DNA from 3 places in the Rossellomorea sp. QJM3NY_18 genome. Region 1 is predicted to be linked to each of the others. Evidence: predicted binding sites of a transcription regulator. Region 1 holds the regulator's gene; each other region holds the start of a gene.

Region 1 (4,930 bases):
CAAGGGTCATAACGCGTTTGTCGCGCAGGATTTCAGGAACTTCATTGGCGATGATCTGTTGCGCGAGGCCTTCTGCGATCGCTGTCTTACCTACCCCAGGCTCACCAATTAACACTGGGTTATTCTTCGTACGACGACTCAGTACTTCAATTACACGCTGAATTTCCTTGCTTCGGCCAATGACCGGATCCAAGCTGCCTTCACGGGCAATGGCTGTCAAATCACGGGCTAAACTGTCAAGTGTGGGCGTATTGGCATTGGCGTTGCCTCCACCCTGGTGATTGCCTGCATCATTACTGCCAAGCAACTGCAATACCTGCTGTCTTGCTTTATTCAAGCTGACACCCAGATTACCGAGTACCCGGGCGGCCACTCCTTCACCCTCGCGGATCAATCCCAGTAAAATATGTTCCGTTCCTACATATGAGTGACCCAGCTTACGGGCCTCATCCATGGAAAGTTCAATCACTTTCTTCGCACGAGGTGTGTAATGGATCGTTTGAGATTTCTCGCTTCCTTTCCCGATCAACCCTTCAACTTCCTTCTGAATCTTTTCAGGGCTCAGTCCCAATGCTGTAAGTGCCTTGGCGGCGATACCTTCACCTTCGCGGACAAGTCACAATAAAATATGTTCAGTACCAATATTACTGTGCGACAAACGAATCGCTTCTTCTTGAGCTAATGCCAATACTTTTTGGGCTCTTTCTGTAAATCGACCAAACATCATATTATTTTTCCTCCTCACATGTATCTTTATCTAACTTAATTCGTTCCCGAATCAAAGAAGACCTTCTTATATCTCGTTCATTTGGTCTCAGTGGACCTCCAGAATATTGTTGTAAAAATCCAGGCTGGGTTAAAATCATTAGTTCATTCAATATATTCTTAGATATCACTTTGATGTATCCTAAATCGATTCCAAGTCTGACATCCGATAAACACTTCGCAGCTTCCTTGGACTCAATGATCCTGCTGTGCTCCAGGACCCCAAGAGAACGGAAAATCCTATCTTCTAATTGTATGTTTGACGTTTGAACTAATGCGTCCCTTGCCGTTTGTTCTTTCTCGATGATCTGTTTCACAACACTCAACAAGTCTTCTACGATGTCCTCTTCCGACTTACCAAGTGTCGTTTGATTGGAAATCTGAAAGATATTCCCAAGCGCTTCGCTGCCTTCTCCGTATATCCCTCTTACCACTAACCCCAATTGATTGATCGCAGGAATGATACGGTTTAATTGCTGCGTTAACACAAGTCCCGGCAAGTGCATCATGACAGAAGCCCTGAGTCCCGTCCCCACATTGGTAGGACAAGTCGTTAAGTAGCCATGCTTCTCATCAAACGCAAAGTCAAATTCACCTTCAAACCAATCGTCGATCTGATTGGCTTTCTGTAAAGCTTCCTTCAGTTGCAGACCAGGATATAAACACTGTATTCGAATATGGTCCTCTTCGTTTACCATTATGCTAATATCTTCCTCACTTGATAAAAGGACAGCTCCGTAGTTCGTTTCCTCTGCCAGATTCGGACTAATGAGGTGTTTCTCCATTAATACCCTCTTTTGGAGAGGCTGAATCTCACTTGTAGGTAAAAATTCTAATTCTCCTAAATTCTTTGGATATGATGTAAGTTTCTCCTTTACCTGATTCACAATCTCCCGCGCTTCTTCAGAAGAGTAAAGAGTGGAAAAACGAAAGTCAGTCAGATTCCTCGCTAGTCTTACCCTCGAGCTGAGGACAATATCCGAATTCGGTCCCTCCTCACTCATCCAGGAACTGACGGCATTACTCAGGAACTTCTCAAGACTCATTCTTTATCGCCTCCCTCTTTCTTTATCTCCTTTTCCAGGGAGCGGATTTCGTCTCGGATCTCGGCTGCTTTCTCAAACTCTTCATCCGCAATCATCGTTTGCAATTCAGACTTCAACTGCAACACCTTCTTTTTCACATGGATGGCTCCACCCATACGCTCCGGAACCTTCCCGTGATGTTCGACATTGCCACTATGAACACGCTTTAATACAGGAGTTAGTTCATCTTTAAACGTTTCATAACAATGGGCACAACCAAAGCGACCCACATTTATGAACTGATGAATCGTCATTTTACATTTTTCACACTGTAAAACTTCTGTCTTAGGAATCTCAGTTTCCTTTGCCTGCTTAAATGCAGGAGCTATATTAAGAAGACCTGCCAATAGATTGTTCACAGAAAAGCCGGGAGAAGAATCAAACATAAACATCTCACCCTTATCCTGAGCACATTGCTCACATAAGTGAACCTCTGTCTTTTCCCCGTTTACCACCTTGGTAAAATGAAGGGTCGCAGGTCTTTCATTACACTCTTGACAAACCATCCCATTCACCTCTTTAACCCTTACTCATACTTCAATGTATCCAGCATGGCTCTAAGCATTCTTCCTCTCAGGATATCCCGTTCCGGTAATTCGACCATGATGACCGACCGATCCATCACACTCAGCATGATCTTGGCTTCCCTTTCGGAAATGATCTCTTCTTCCACTAACCGAAAAACAATATCAGCTGCCGTATTCTGGCTGATCGTTTGTGTAATCAGTGCCACCAACTGATCAATCAAGTGAACCTGATCGTGGGCCTTCACCTTCATGATCCGGATGTATCCACCGCCGCCACGTTTACTTTCTACTACATACCCTCGTTCGATGGTAAAACGGGTATTAATCACATAATTAATTTGAGAAGGAACACATTGAAACTTATCAGCGATCTCGCTTCTTTTAATCTCGACTATCTCACTTTCACTCAGTTCTAACACATTTTTTAAATAATTTTCAATGATGTCGGATATGTTCCTCATCAAACCTCCTCCTCATTTTGACTTTGACTATATTTGACTATAATTATACAACCGCGTTTTAAACTTTGCAATTATGAAGTTTGACCTTAGAAGTTTTCCTGTTTAAGGGAGGTTTTAAACGTGTGAAAGTGAGATTGTTGGATAGAAATTTGAAAATGGGGCACTTGGTGGGTGGGAGTTTTGTGAACGGGGAATTGGTGGGAGTCGATTTCAAGAGGATTTAAAGTTTGTGTTGTGTTGTGTTGTGTTGTGTTGTGTTGTGTTGTGTTGTGGGTTGCTGGATTGGGTGTTTATGTGATCAATTCTTAATGAAAAGTTTAGAGAATCGTAATTCGAGATATTTTAGTGGTCTCTTTTATAGCAATCCTGCTGATTTGACTGGTGAAATGTGTGTGGCTTTTGATGAATTCGTGTTGATTGCGTCGTTTTCGAAGGTGACTGCGTCATAATTTTATTAATTGCGTCATTTACACCCTTAATTGCGTCATTTTTTCGTTTATTGCGTATTTTTCCAAATAATTACTTTTTATACACTCATCCTTATCTAACAGTGAAACCAAAAAAAGAGTAACCCCTAAGAGCTACTCTTTTTCCTATTTGCCTGGCGACGTCCTACTCTCACAGGGGGAGATCCCCCAACTACCATCGGCGCTGAAGAGCTTAACTTCCGTGTTCGGCATGGGAACGGGTGTGACCTCTTCGCCATTGTCACCAGACGACTATTCAATTGAAGGAATTGTTCCTTCAAAACTAGATAAAGAATTGATAATTGATGTCAAGAAAGCCGAATACCGACCAACTGTTATTCATTAAAATAATGACTCTTTTTGGTTAAGTCCTCGATCGATTAGTATCAGTCAACTCCACATGTCGCCATGCTTCCATCTCTGACCTATCTACCTAGTCATCTTCTAGGGATCTTACTCACTTACGTGATGGGAAATCTCATCTCGAGGGGGGCTTCATGCTTAGATGCTTTCAGCACTTATCCCTTCCGCACATAGCTACCCAGCGATGCCTTTGGCAAGACAACTGGTACACCAGCGGTGCGTCCATCCCGGTCCTCTCGTACTAAGGACAGCTCCTCTCAAATTTCCTGCGCCCACGACGGATAGGGACCGAACTGTCTCACGACGTTCTGAACCCAGCTCGCGTACCGCTTTAATGGGCGAACAGCCCAACCCTTGGGACCGACTACAGCCCCAGGATGCGATGAGCCGACATCGAGGTGCCAAACCTCCCCGTCGATGTGGACTCTTGGGGGAGATAAGCCTGTTATCCCCGGGGTAGCTTTTATCCGTTGAGCGATGGCCCTTCCATGCGGAACCACCGGATCACTAAGCCCGACTTTCGTCCCTGCTCGACTTGTAGGTCTCGCAGTCAAGCTCCCTTGTGCCTTTACACTCTGCGAATGATTTCCAACCATTCTGAGGGAACCTTTGGGCGCCTCCGTTACTCTTTAGGAGGCGACCGCCCCAGTCAAACTGCCCACCTGACACTGTCTCCCACCCCGATAAGGGGCGCGGGTTAGAATTTCAATACAGCCAGGGTAGTATCCCACCGATGCCTCCACCGAAGCTAGCGCTCCGGTTTCCAAGGCTCCTACCTATCCTGTACAAGCTGTACCAAAATTCAATATCAGGCTACAGTAAAGCTCCACGGGGTCTTTCCGTCCTGTCGCGGGTAACCTGCATCTTCACAGGTACTATAATTTCACCGAGTCTCTCGTTGAGACAGTGCCCAGATCGTTACGCCTTTCGTGCGGGTCGGAACTTACCCGACAAGGAATTTCGCTACCTTAGGACCGTTATAGTTACGGCCGCCGTTTACTGGGGCTTCGATTCGCACCTTCGCTTGCGCTAAGCACTCCTCTTAACCTTCCAGCACCGGGCAGGCGTCAGCCCCTATACTTCGCCTTACGGCTTCGCAGAGACCTGTGTTTTTGCTAAACAGTCGCCTGGGCCTATTCACTGCGGCTCTCTCGGGCTTGCACCCTACCAGAGCACCCCTTCTCCCGAAGTTACGGGGTCATTTTGCCGAGTTCCTTAACGAGAGTTCTCTCGCTCACCTTAGGATTCTCTCCTCGCCTACC
Region 2 (4,930 bases), 1.1 Mb from region 1:
CCCTGAACGGATTGTCCATGCACGCGGATTTGCGGCACATGGAGAGTTCGAACTCTATGACTCTATGAAAGAATATACAAGGGCTAAATTTCTTCAGGACACGTCGACGAAGACACCTGTATTCGTACGCTTTTCCACAGTGGCGGGATCCAGGGGCTCTGCGGAGGCTGTGCGCGATGCACGGGGATTTGCCACTAAATTTTATACAGAAGAAGGGAATTATGATTTGGTAGGGAACAATATTCCCGTATTCTTCATTCAGGATGCAATCAAATTCCCGGATCTAGTTCATGCCCTTAAACCTGAACCACATAATGAAATGCCTCAGGCTGCTTCTGCCCACGACACATTCTGGGACTTTATCGCGAACAATCAGGAATCCGCTCATATGGTGATGTGGGCCATGTCCGATCGGGCGATTCCCCGCAGCTTCCGTATGATGGAAGGCTTCGGTGTCCATACATTCCGCCTTGTGAACGAAGAAAGCAAAGCTCATTTTGTGAAATTTCACTGGAAACCGGTACTCGGAACACACTCACTGGTTTGGGATGAAGCACAGAAGATTAACGGGAAAGACCCTGATTTCCACCGCCGTGATCTATACGAATCCATCGAGGGAGGGGACTATCCGGAGTATGAGCTGGGTGTTCAGCTCATAAAAGAAGAAGATGAGTTTAACTTTGACTTTGATGTCCTTGATCCTACGAAGTTATGGCCGGAAGAGGAAATCCCTGTGAAGGTCGTCGGGAAAATGACCTTGAACCGCAATGTGGACAATGTGTTTGCCGAAACGGAGCAGGCGGCATTCCATCCTGGATCTGTGGTGCCTGGAATCGATTTCTCCAATGATCCGTTGTTGCAGGGACGCTTATTCTCTTATACAGATACACAATTGATTCGTCTTGGAGGACCGAACTTCCACGAGCTTCCGATTAATAGACCTGTGTGCCCTTTCCACAATAACCAACGTGATGGATATGGCCGCCATACAATTAATAAAGGGCAGGTGAGCTATCATAACAATTCACTGGCCCATAATACACCAGCTCCTGCTTCGAAGGAAGAAGGCGGGTACACACACTATCAGGAAAAGATGGAAGGCAGGAAAGTACGTACAAGAAGTGAAAGCTTCAAGGATCACTTCTCACAGGCGACACTATTCTGGAACAGCATGAGTAAACCTGAGAAGGAGCATATCATTCAAGCCTTCAGTTTTGAACTGGGGAAAGTGAAAAGCAAATCGGTTCAGAAGCAGATCGTCGATATGTTTGCAAACGTCAGTATGGACCTGGCAAAAGGTTTTGCAGAAGCGATCAATATAGAAGTACCTGAAGGAGAAGGATCGAAGGTAACGAAATCATCCCCGGCATTAAGTCAGGAAAATACGAAAAAGAAGCCGGCTACCCGTAAAGTGGGTGTCATCGTTGGAAATGGCTTCAAAGGAGAAGAAGTGAGCCGTGTTCTCTCTGCTCTTGAAGAAGAAGGAATTCAGCCTGAAATCATAAGTGACAAGCTGGGGACGCGCAAAGGTGATGACGGTACAGAGCTTGAAGTGGACCATACATTCTTAACGGGAGAATCTGTCTTATTCGACAGCCTATACGTGGTAGGTGGAGAAAACGTAGATAAGAAATTCTCTCAAGATACCACCTACTTTGTAAAAGAAGCGTATTCTCACTTTAAACCGATCGGTGCCACCCATGAAGGTTTACACTGGCTGGAAGAAGCAGGTGTGAAGGGTTCAGGGGTTGTAACCGGGGAAGACATGAAGTCATTTGCCAAGGAGTTCACCGCAGCCATCGCAGAACATCGCCATTGGGATCGTGAATTAGTATAAAGGCAAAAATAGTAGAAATATTAACGGGGAAATGCTAGACCTGCTTCCAGGTCTAGCATTTTTTTTATGGATTAAATAGCCCTTTTTACTAGCAAATAGACGTTTATATCATTCGAAACTAGCAATACATACATAAGATAGTCATGTAAGGTGATTTACAAGTACTGAATAAGTGAGGTGATTATGGATGGGTGCCGGTCATTCTCATGACGAATTTGATTTTTACAGCTTGCTATTAGTTCTGTTAATTGTAGCTTTTCTAGTACTACTTGCAATTAACCCTCTAGCAGCATTGATTGTTGGAATCGCCATTTTGGTTCTACTTGCCGTTAGTGCAATTAGCTAAGATTTAAAGATTGATCATTCCTTGGAGACGGGTCTTCAAGGAATGCCATTACATTGAAATTTGCAAAAAGATGGAGGGGAAATAGATGAGTGAAAAAAATAATCCACTAGAAGGACTTATGGATTTAATCAACCAATACACAAAAGAAGATGCAAGTAAACTGGATCTGGAAACGGCAAAAGATAAGTTAAGTTCATTACTGAATGAGGATCATCTTAAAGGACTGTTAGGTTCGGAAGGAAAGAGTTCTCTTGATGCACTAGGTTCACTTGGAAACTTAGGGGCCATGGCAAACATGGTGAATATTCTTCCAATGGTTGAAAAGGTGGTGAAACAGCGTATGTATAAAAAACAATCTGAATCCTACAAACATGATGACTGTAAAAAAGACAAGCATCAAGATATCAAAGATCTTCTAAAAGAAATTCTGGACGAACTGAAGAAGATTAAAAAGTGCACTTGCCATAAAAAGAAGCATGAGTGCTACAAAGACAACTGGGAGCATTGGTATTAATAGAGTCGGCTGACATGCCGGCTTTTTTTGTGTTTTTCAGGAGTGGAATATCAATAAATCAATTATTTGATTTCTCTATTTCGCTCTACTATACTCTTCAATCAACGGGAAATTGGAATCCAATCAAAAATTTCCATAAGCAAAAATATTGAAAGTCAAAAAAGGTCAAAGTATACTGTATTTATAAGGTCAAATAAAGTCAAAGTCAAACATAGTCAAGTTTTGATTTGACCTTAACCATAAACCAATTAACAAACCCATTTATATATAACAAGACAACAGGAGGTCATGTTTCATGAAATGCCAAGTATGTCAGCACAATCAAGCAACGATTGAAGTGTATACGCAACAAAATGGTAAGAAATCCAGTATGAAAATGTGTTCTGCTTGCTTTCAAAAGCAGCAAACCCCTTCTGGCATTCAGGGAGGATTCCCGTTTGATGAGTTGTTCAAAGGTATGAGCATGGGCGGAAGTCCTAATCACGGATTCCAAAACCAACAACAGCCATCTTCATCAGCTCAAGCGAAAAGTGGGAATGGCGGAAACGGCATCCTCGATCAGTTCGGACATAATGTCACTGGAGCAGCCAAAGCCGGCTTGATTGATCCGGTTATCGGTCGTGACAAAGAAGTGGATCGTGTGATTGAAATCCTGAACCGCCGCAATAAAAACAATCCGGTACTGATCGGTGAGCCCGGCGTCGGGAAAACAGCCATTGCGGAAGGATTGGCACGTAAAATCGTAGCAGGTGATGTGCCGTCAAAATTACTAAACAAAGAAGTATATGTGATGGATGTTGCTTCCTTGACTGCTGGTACAGGCGTACGGGGATCATTCGAGGAACGGTTGAAAGCCATCATCAGTGAATTGCAGAATCGTGAGAACGTCATGCTGTTCATCGATGAAATCCATCAATTGGTGGGGGCAGGTTCTGCAGAAGGATCCATGGATGCAGGGAATATTCTAAAACCGGCGTTGGCCCGTGGTGACCTGCAGGTGATTGGGGCGACAACCCTTAAAGAGTATCGTCAAATCGAAAAAGATGCGGCACTCGAACGCCGTTTCCAGCAGGTTTTGGTCAATGAGCCCACTCCGGAAGAAGCCATCGAAATTCTCAAGGGTTTAAAAAACCGCTATGAAGACTATCATGGGGTGGAATATACAGATGAGAGCATCGAGGCTTGTGTAAAATTGTCACATCGTTATATACAGGACCGATTCCTGCCGGATAAAGCGATTGATCTGATGGATGAGGCAGGTTCAAAAGTGAACCTTCTATCTGAAGGCAAGGATAAAACAGCGATTCACAAAAAATTACATGAAGTAAGAATGAAGAAAGAGCAGGCAACGAAAGAAGAAAACTATGAGCAGGCAGCGATCCTAAGGGACGAGGAAGCATCCTTGGAGAAACAGCTTGGCCAGGAATTTGCTGATTCAAAGGCACTTGTAGAAAAGGACTTGATTCAGTCAATCATTGAGACCAAAACAGGCATCCCTGTAGGAAAGCTTCAAAGTGATGATCGTAAGAGGATGAAATCCCTTGAAGAAAACCTCGCTCATAAAGTGATCGGACAGGGTGAAGCCGTGAAAAAAGTGGCGAAAGCCATCCGACGAAGCCGGGCAGGCTTGAAAGCGAAGCACCGTCCAATCGGAACATTCCTATTTGTCGGACCGACAGGTGTCGGGAAAACAGAATTAACGAAGACATTGGCTGAAGAGTTGTTTGGATCTAAAGATTCCATGCTCCGACTTGATATGAGTGAGTATATGGAGAAACACTCTGTGTCTAAACTGATCGGATCCCCTCCTGGTTATGTGGGTCACGAAGAATCCGGTCAACTGACGGAAAAAGTGAGGAGAAATCCTTACTCTATCATACTTCTGGATGAAATTGAAAAAGCACACCCGGATGTTCAGCATATGTTCCTGCAAATTCTCGAAGACGGCCGTCTTACAGATAGCCAGGGAAGAACGGTGAGCTTCAAAGAGACTGTGATCATCATGACAAGTAACGCTGGGGTGACGGATAAGAAGGAAGCCGTCGTCGGTTTCAATACCGGAGGCACGGATGCCATTAAAGAAACGAATATTCTTCAATCGCTTGGTGCCTACTTTAAGCCGGAGTTCCTGAACCGATTCGATAGTATCATTGAATTCGAATCTCTTGAAAAAGAAGAACTGCTTCAAATTCTTGATCTGATGCTGAACGAGTTGAAGGCTGAGCTTAAGGAG
Region 3 (4,930 bases), 1.4 Mb from region 1:
TCGGATGGGGAACGTACAGTAAGAAGATTTACCCACCGTTTCCATCAGATTTATAGGTCGAAGCGTTTTTGCAGGTAGCGTCCGATGCCATCCTCTTCATTCGAAAGTGTCACTGCATTCGCAATATCCTTCAGTGGATCAATGGCGTTACCCATGGCAACACCTGTTCCTGCGTATTCGAGCATCTCAAGATCGTTGTCCTCATCACCGAATGCGATGATTCTTTCTTGAGGGATGTTCAAGGAAGAAGCAACACGCTCTATTCCTACAGCTTTATTCAATCCGGATTTAACGATCTCAATGATGTGCCAAGGTGCAGCCTAGCGACGATGGTCAATCAATTCTGCATGAACATCATCTAAGTGTGCACGAATGTCAGCTACATCTTCTTCCTCAGCGTGAATGAGCATGGATGTAGGGTGATCTGATAATACGTTCCGAATATCACCTGTTGAGATGGATGGATTACCCATCATGAATACATCGATGATCTTTTCGTCATGATAATGAAGATAGACATCATCCATTACTTCAGCGACGATATTACGGAACGTGAAATCATCACATGCATCAATGATTTGCTTTGCCACTTTTAGATCCATTGGTTCATGGTAGATTCCCCATGACTGATCAGTTGGGTGATGTACGAATGCTCCATTGAAATTGACAATGGGGGTCGTCAACTGTAATTGTTGATAATACAATTCACTTGCACGGAACGGCCTGCCTGTTGCAATCATCACTTCATGCCCTCTTAGGCGGGCTTTTTTTAAAATATCATGTGTTTTGGACGAGATTTTCTTCTCATCGGTTAATAATGTTCCATCGAGATCCAGAACAATCAGATGTTTTTCTTGTGAGTTCATCAATACAAATCCCCAATCTTATTGGTATGAAGGCTATTCTAGTGTAGCGTTACACGTAGAAAGTTGTCCACCGGCTGCACATAGATTTTAAGAAATGTTTACATACGCCTTCGATTTAAATATTATACATACTACCAAATCTAGGATATCATAGTAAAGTGAAAAGCCATCAGGAGGGAGAGAACCAACATGATTCTTATTGATAAATCAAACATACAAATGATCCCGTTTCTTCATCTTGTGAAGGAAGAGGACATGAATAAACCGTTACCGACATGCTTCTTTATTCATGGCTTTACGAGTGCGAAAGAGCATAATCTCCACTACGCATACCTTCTTGCTGAAAAGGGGTTCAGAGTGATACTCCCGGATTGTTTAGAGCACGGAGAACGATCTTCTGGAAAGTCAGAGTATCAATTGGGAGAAGTTTTTTGGAAGATCGTGTTGAATACCATTCATGAATTATCCATCTTGAAAGAGCGCTTTGATGAAAAAGGGATGATTGCACCCAATGGAATCGGTGTTGCAGGTACATCCATGGGAGGGATCGTTACATTGGGTGCTTTGACTCAATATGAATGGATCTCTTCAGCCGTTTCACTGATGGGGAATCCTACATATGTAAAATTTGCACAGGCCCAGCTGGCTCAAGTGGAAGCTTTGGGATATGATCTGCCATTTGCCGAGGGGGAAATCGAAAGCATGATGAGGGAGCTTGCCCATTATGATCTAAGCCTTCAACCCGAGAAGCTTGGGGGCAGACCCCTTATGTTCTGGCATGGAAAGCGCGACAAAGTCGTCCCCTTCCATTTTACCAGGGAATTCTATGACAGCATATTGCCTTATTATGAGGAACGTGAAGACCATCTGCTTTTCATAGAAGATGATAAAGCCGATCACAAAGTCACGAGAGAAGGCGTGCTACGGCTCGTCGAGTGGTTCGAGAAGCACTTATCAGCGTAACCTTTTGTTTTATATGTGGTTATTTGTTAAGATGAGTAATGAAAATGGGTAAGAGACAAGTATAAGCGTAAAGGAGTGATTAGCATGGATCAAGATCTTAAAGATAATATGATGGGTGCTTTAGAGCAGGTTGTCGACCCTGAATTAGGAATAGACATAGTTAACTTAGGTTTAGTATATGATGTGGATCTGGGTGAAGAAGGAAAAGCGACAGTGACCATGACCCTCACGTCAATGGGATGCCCTCTTGCCGGAACAATCGTCGATCAAGTGAAAACAGCATTGAGTGACATTCCCGAAGTGAAAGAAACAGAGGTTGACATCGTCTGGAATCCACCATGGAGCAAAGACAATATGTCCCGCTATGCGAAGATCGCATTGGGAATCAGGTAATACCCAATACATGAGAAACCCCCTGAAGCAGGTTAGCTTCAGGGGGTTTTTAGGTTAATCAATCGATCTGGCAAATGGAGACCGGGCAATTTTCACAGTCAATTTCATTCTTCAGATATCAAAGAAACTCAGGCGGATAGAAGGTTAGGTGAAAATCAGGACGGCAGCTCCCACCGCGACACAATAAATAGCAAAGTATTTCAAGTTCCCTTTTGCCATAATATTCATGAACCACTTCAATGAGAAGTAAGAAGCGATCAGGGATGCAATGAAGGCAACGATATATGGAATCGCCATGGAAGCAAGGTTCGGATCACCCATCATGTCGCTTATTCCAAATACCATTACGCCCACACTGACGGGAATATAAAGGAGGAAAGAGAAACGGAGGGCTGTTTCTGCCTTCATACCGCTTGCCATGGCTGCGACGATCGTTGCACCTGAACGACTGATTCCAGGGATGAGGGCAACTGCCTGTGCAAGACCGATGATGATCGCGTCCTTTACATTTAAGTCTCCATCATTTTTTCTTCCTCTTAAGTTACGGATCATCCAAAGGGCGATACCTGTGATGATGAGAGTGATTCCTACCGTGATGACAGAAGTAAGATGTTCTTCGATGACATCGCCGAATAATATACCGATTACCCCTGCAGGGATTGTGCCGATCAGTAAATATATAATGAAATGAAAATCACGTTTTGTTTCAGGTGTTTTCTGTTTGAAATAACCGAGTCCATTCACAATGAGTCGCATGATGTCTTCCCGGTAAATGATGAGCACGGCGAGTAATGAAGCCGTATTGACCAGAATTTCAAAGGTCAGTGTTGTGTCTTTGATTCCGAGGAAATGCTGAGCAAGCAGCAGGTGTCCACTCGATGAGATCGGGATCGGTTCAGTGAACCCTTGAAAAATCCCCAAAAATAAATATTTAATAATCAAATAAAAATCCATTATATATCCTCCAAGCTTTTTTTCTCCACATTTTTTAATTTAACACCATTAAGGGAAAGACTGTAAACCCCCTTTTCCGAATGTTAACCGAACCGTAACGTAATTATCATATTTATCCTTCATCTGGCATGCATGAAAGGTCATGCTTGTAGAAAAATAGGAAAGAAGCATTGCTTCGAAAAAGGAGGGGTAAAAATGGGACAGTCACGACAATTCAGGGCCGGAGAAAAAGCACCGAACAATGGTGAGTATATAGAAATCGGTGAAACCGGGAGCATGGTGAAGAATCCGCAAAAACTGCGTTTGAAAGCAGGGGACAGGTTTCCTGAGAACTCCAATCACAACCGTCTTTGGTCGTATATGAGAAAACCTTAACCATTAGGAGCAAGGGTGCCCCGTTCAAGGCTATCCTTGTTCCTTTTTCTTTCCCTTTTTCGGAAGAAAGGGATATAATGAAATTAAAGGTCAATAAAGGTCAAATACGAGGTGGCAGATAATGAATATTGATAATATGACCCACAGCATTCAGGAAGGGTTGGTTTCGGCTGGTCAATTGGCAAAGGAAAAGCTACATACAGATGTTAGCGCCCTTCATTTATGGAAATCCCTTCTCGGGTCGGAAGAAAGCTTCCTCCGTACCATATATGAGCGGGCGGGGGGAAGCATTCAGAGTCTGATAAAATGGGTAGATGAGAAGTTACATGACATCCCTGCAGTAGAAGGGGAAGGGATTCAATATGGACAGTATCTTTCAAGGGATGTCCATCAACTCTTCGCGGACAGTGAGAGTTTGAAACGTAAATGGGAAGACGACTATATTTCCATTGAGCATCTTACACTTGCCCTGTGGATGCAGAAGAATCATCCGATTACGCTGTACTTAACACAGCAAGGGGTAACGGAAAAGAACCTAAGAGAAATCATTGAAGAGATAAGAGGAGGGAGCAGGGTGACGACACAAAACCCGGAAGTGAAATATGAAGCACTCAAGAAATACGGAAGGGATCTTGTGGCTGACGTGAGGTCGGGGAGAATCGATCCTGTCATCGGGAGAGATAGTGAAATCCGCCACGTGATTCGCATTCTTTCCCGGAAAACGAAGAATAATCCCGTCTTGATTGGAGAACCGGGTGTAGGGAAAACCGCCATCGTGGAAGGTCTTGCCCAGAGGATTGTTCGTAAGGACGTTCCTGAAGGCTTGAAGGATAAGACGATTTTCGAGCTGGACATGAGCTCTTTAGTCGCAGGAGCGAAATTCAGGGGTGAGTTTGAGGAGCGGCTGAAGGCCGTCCTTCAAGAGGTGAAAAAGAGTGAAGGACGCATTCTTCTTTTCATTGATGAACTCCATACGATTGTCGGAGCAGGAAAAACAGAGGGAGCCATGGATGCGGGGAATATCCTGAAACCGATGCTTGCCAGAGGGGAGCTTCACTGTATCGGGGCAACGACCCTCAATGAATACCGGAAGTATATAGAGAAGGATCCTGCCCTGGAAAGACGGTTTCAACAAGTGCTCGTACAGGAACCGGATGTGGAGGATACGATTTCCATTCTGAGAGGGTTGAAGGAACGATTTGAAATCCATCATGGGGTCAATATTCATGACCGGGCCATCGTAGCTGCGTCCAGGCTGTCTGATCGTTATATTTCAGACCGGTTCCTCCCTGATAAGGCAATCGATCTAATCGATGAAGCATGTGCCATGATTCGGACGGAAATCGATTCGATGCCCTCAGAGCTCGATGAAGTCACTC

Evidence for each region. Region 1 encodes CtsR, which represses protease genes until heat stress. Its sites were predicted from a motif close to ATGGTCAATAAAGGTCAAACA; they were not measured.
Region 2: AC0VXY_RS06200 (ATP-dependent Clp protease ATP-binding subunit) is a predicted target of CtsR. The motif match lies at 2,849-2,869, and genes of this name have one in related genera.
Region 3: clpB (ATP-dependent chaperone ClpB) is a predicted target of CtsR. The motif match lies at 3,638-3,658, and genes of this name have one in related genera.

The regions. Positions count from the first base shown of each region.
Region 1 covers NZ_CM149659.1:108,639-113,568, reverse strand. Annotated here, with positions in the region: partial or broken gene clpC (ATP-dependent protease ATP-binding subunit ClpC) at 1-727, opposite strand, end outside; gene AC0VXY_RS00590 (protein arginine kinase) at 729-1,811, opposite strand; gene AC0VXY_RS00585 (UvrB/UvrC motif-containing protein) at 1,808-2,356, opposite strand; gene AC0VXY_RS00580 (CtsR family transcriptional regulator) at 2,377-2,838, opposite strand; rRNA gene rrf (5S ribosomal RNA) at 3,438-3,554, opposite strand; rRNA gene AC0VXY_RS00570 (23S ribosomal RNA) at 3,666-4,930, opposite strand, start outside.
Region 2 covers NZ_CM149659.1:1,202,613-1,207,542, forward strand. Annotated here, with positions in the region: gene AC0VXY_RS06190 (catalase) at 1-1,837, shown strand, start outside; gene AC0VXY_RS06195 (hypothetical protein) at 2,269-2,697, shown strand; gene AC0VXY_RS06200 (ATP-dependent Clp protease ATP-binding subunit) at 2,993-4,930, shown strand, end outside.
Region 3 covers NZ_CM149659.1:1,474,587-1,479,516, forward strand. Annotated here, with positions in the region: partial or broken gene AC0VXY_RS07585 (Cof-type HAD-IIB family hydrolase) at 51-866, opposite strand; gene AC0VXY_RS07590 (prolyl oligopeptidase family serine peptidase) at 1,056-1,829, shown strand; gene AC0VXY_RS07595 (metal-sulfur cluster assembly factor) at 1,914-2,222, shown strand; gene AC0VXY_RS07600 (undecaprenyl-diphosphate phosphatase) at 2,367-3,179, opposite strand; gene AC0VXY_RS07605 (YjzC family protein) at 3,372-3,551, shown strand; gene clpB (ATP-dependent chaperone ClpB) at 3,673-4,930, shown strand, end outside.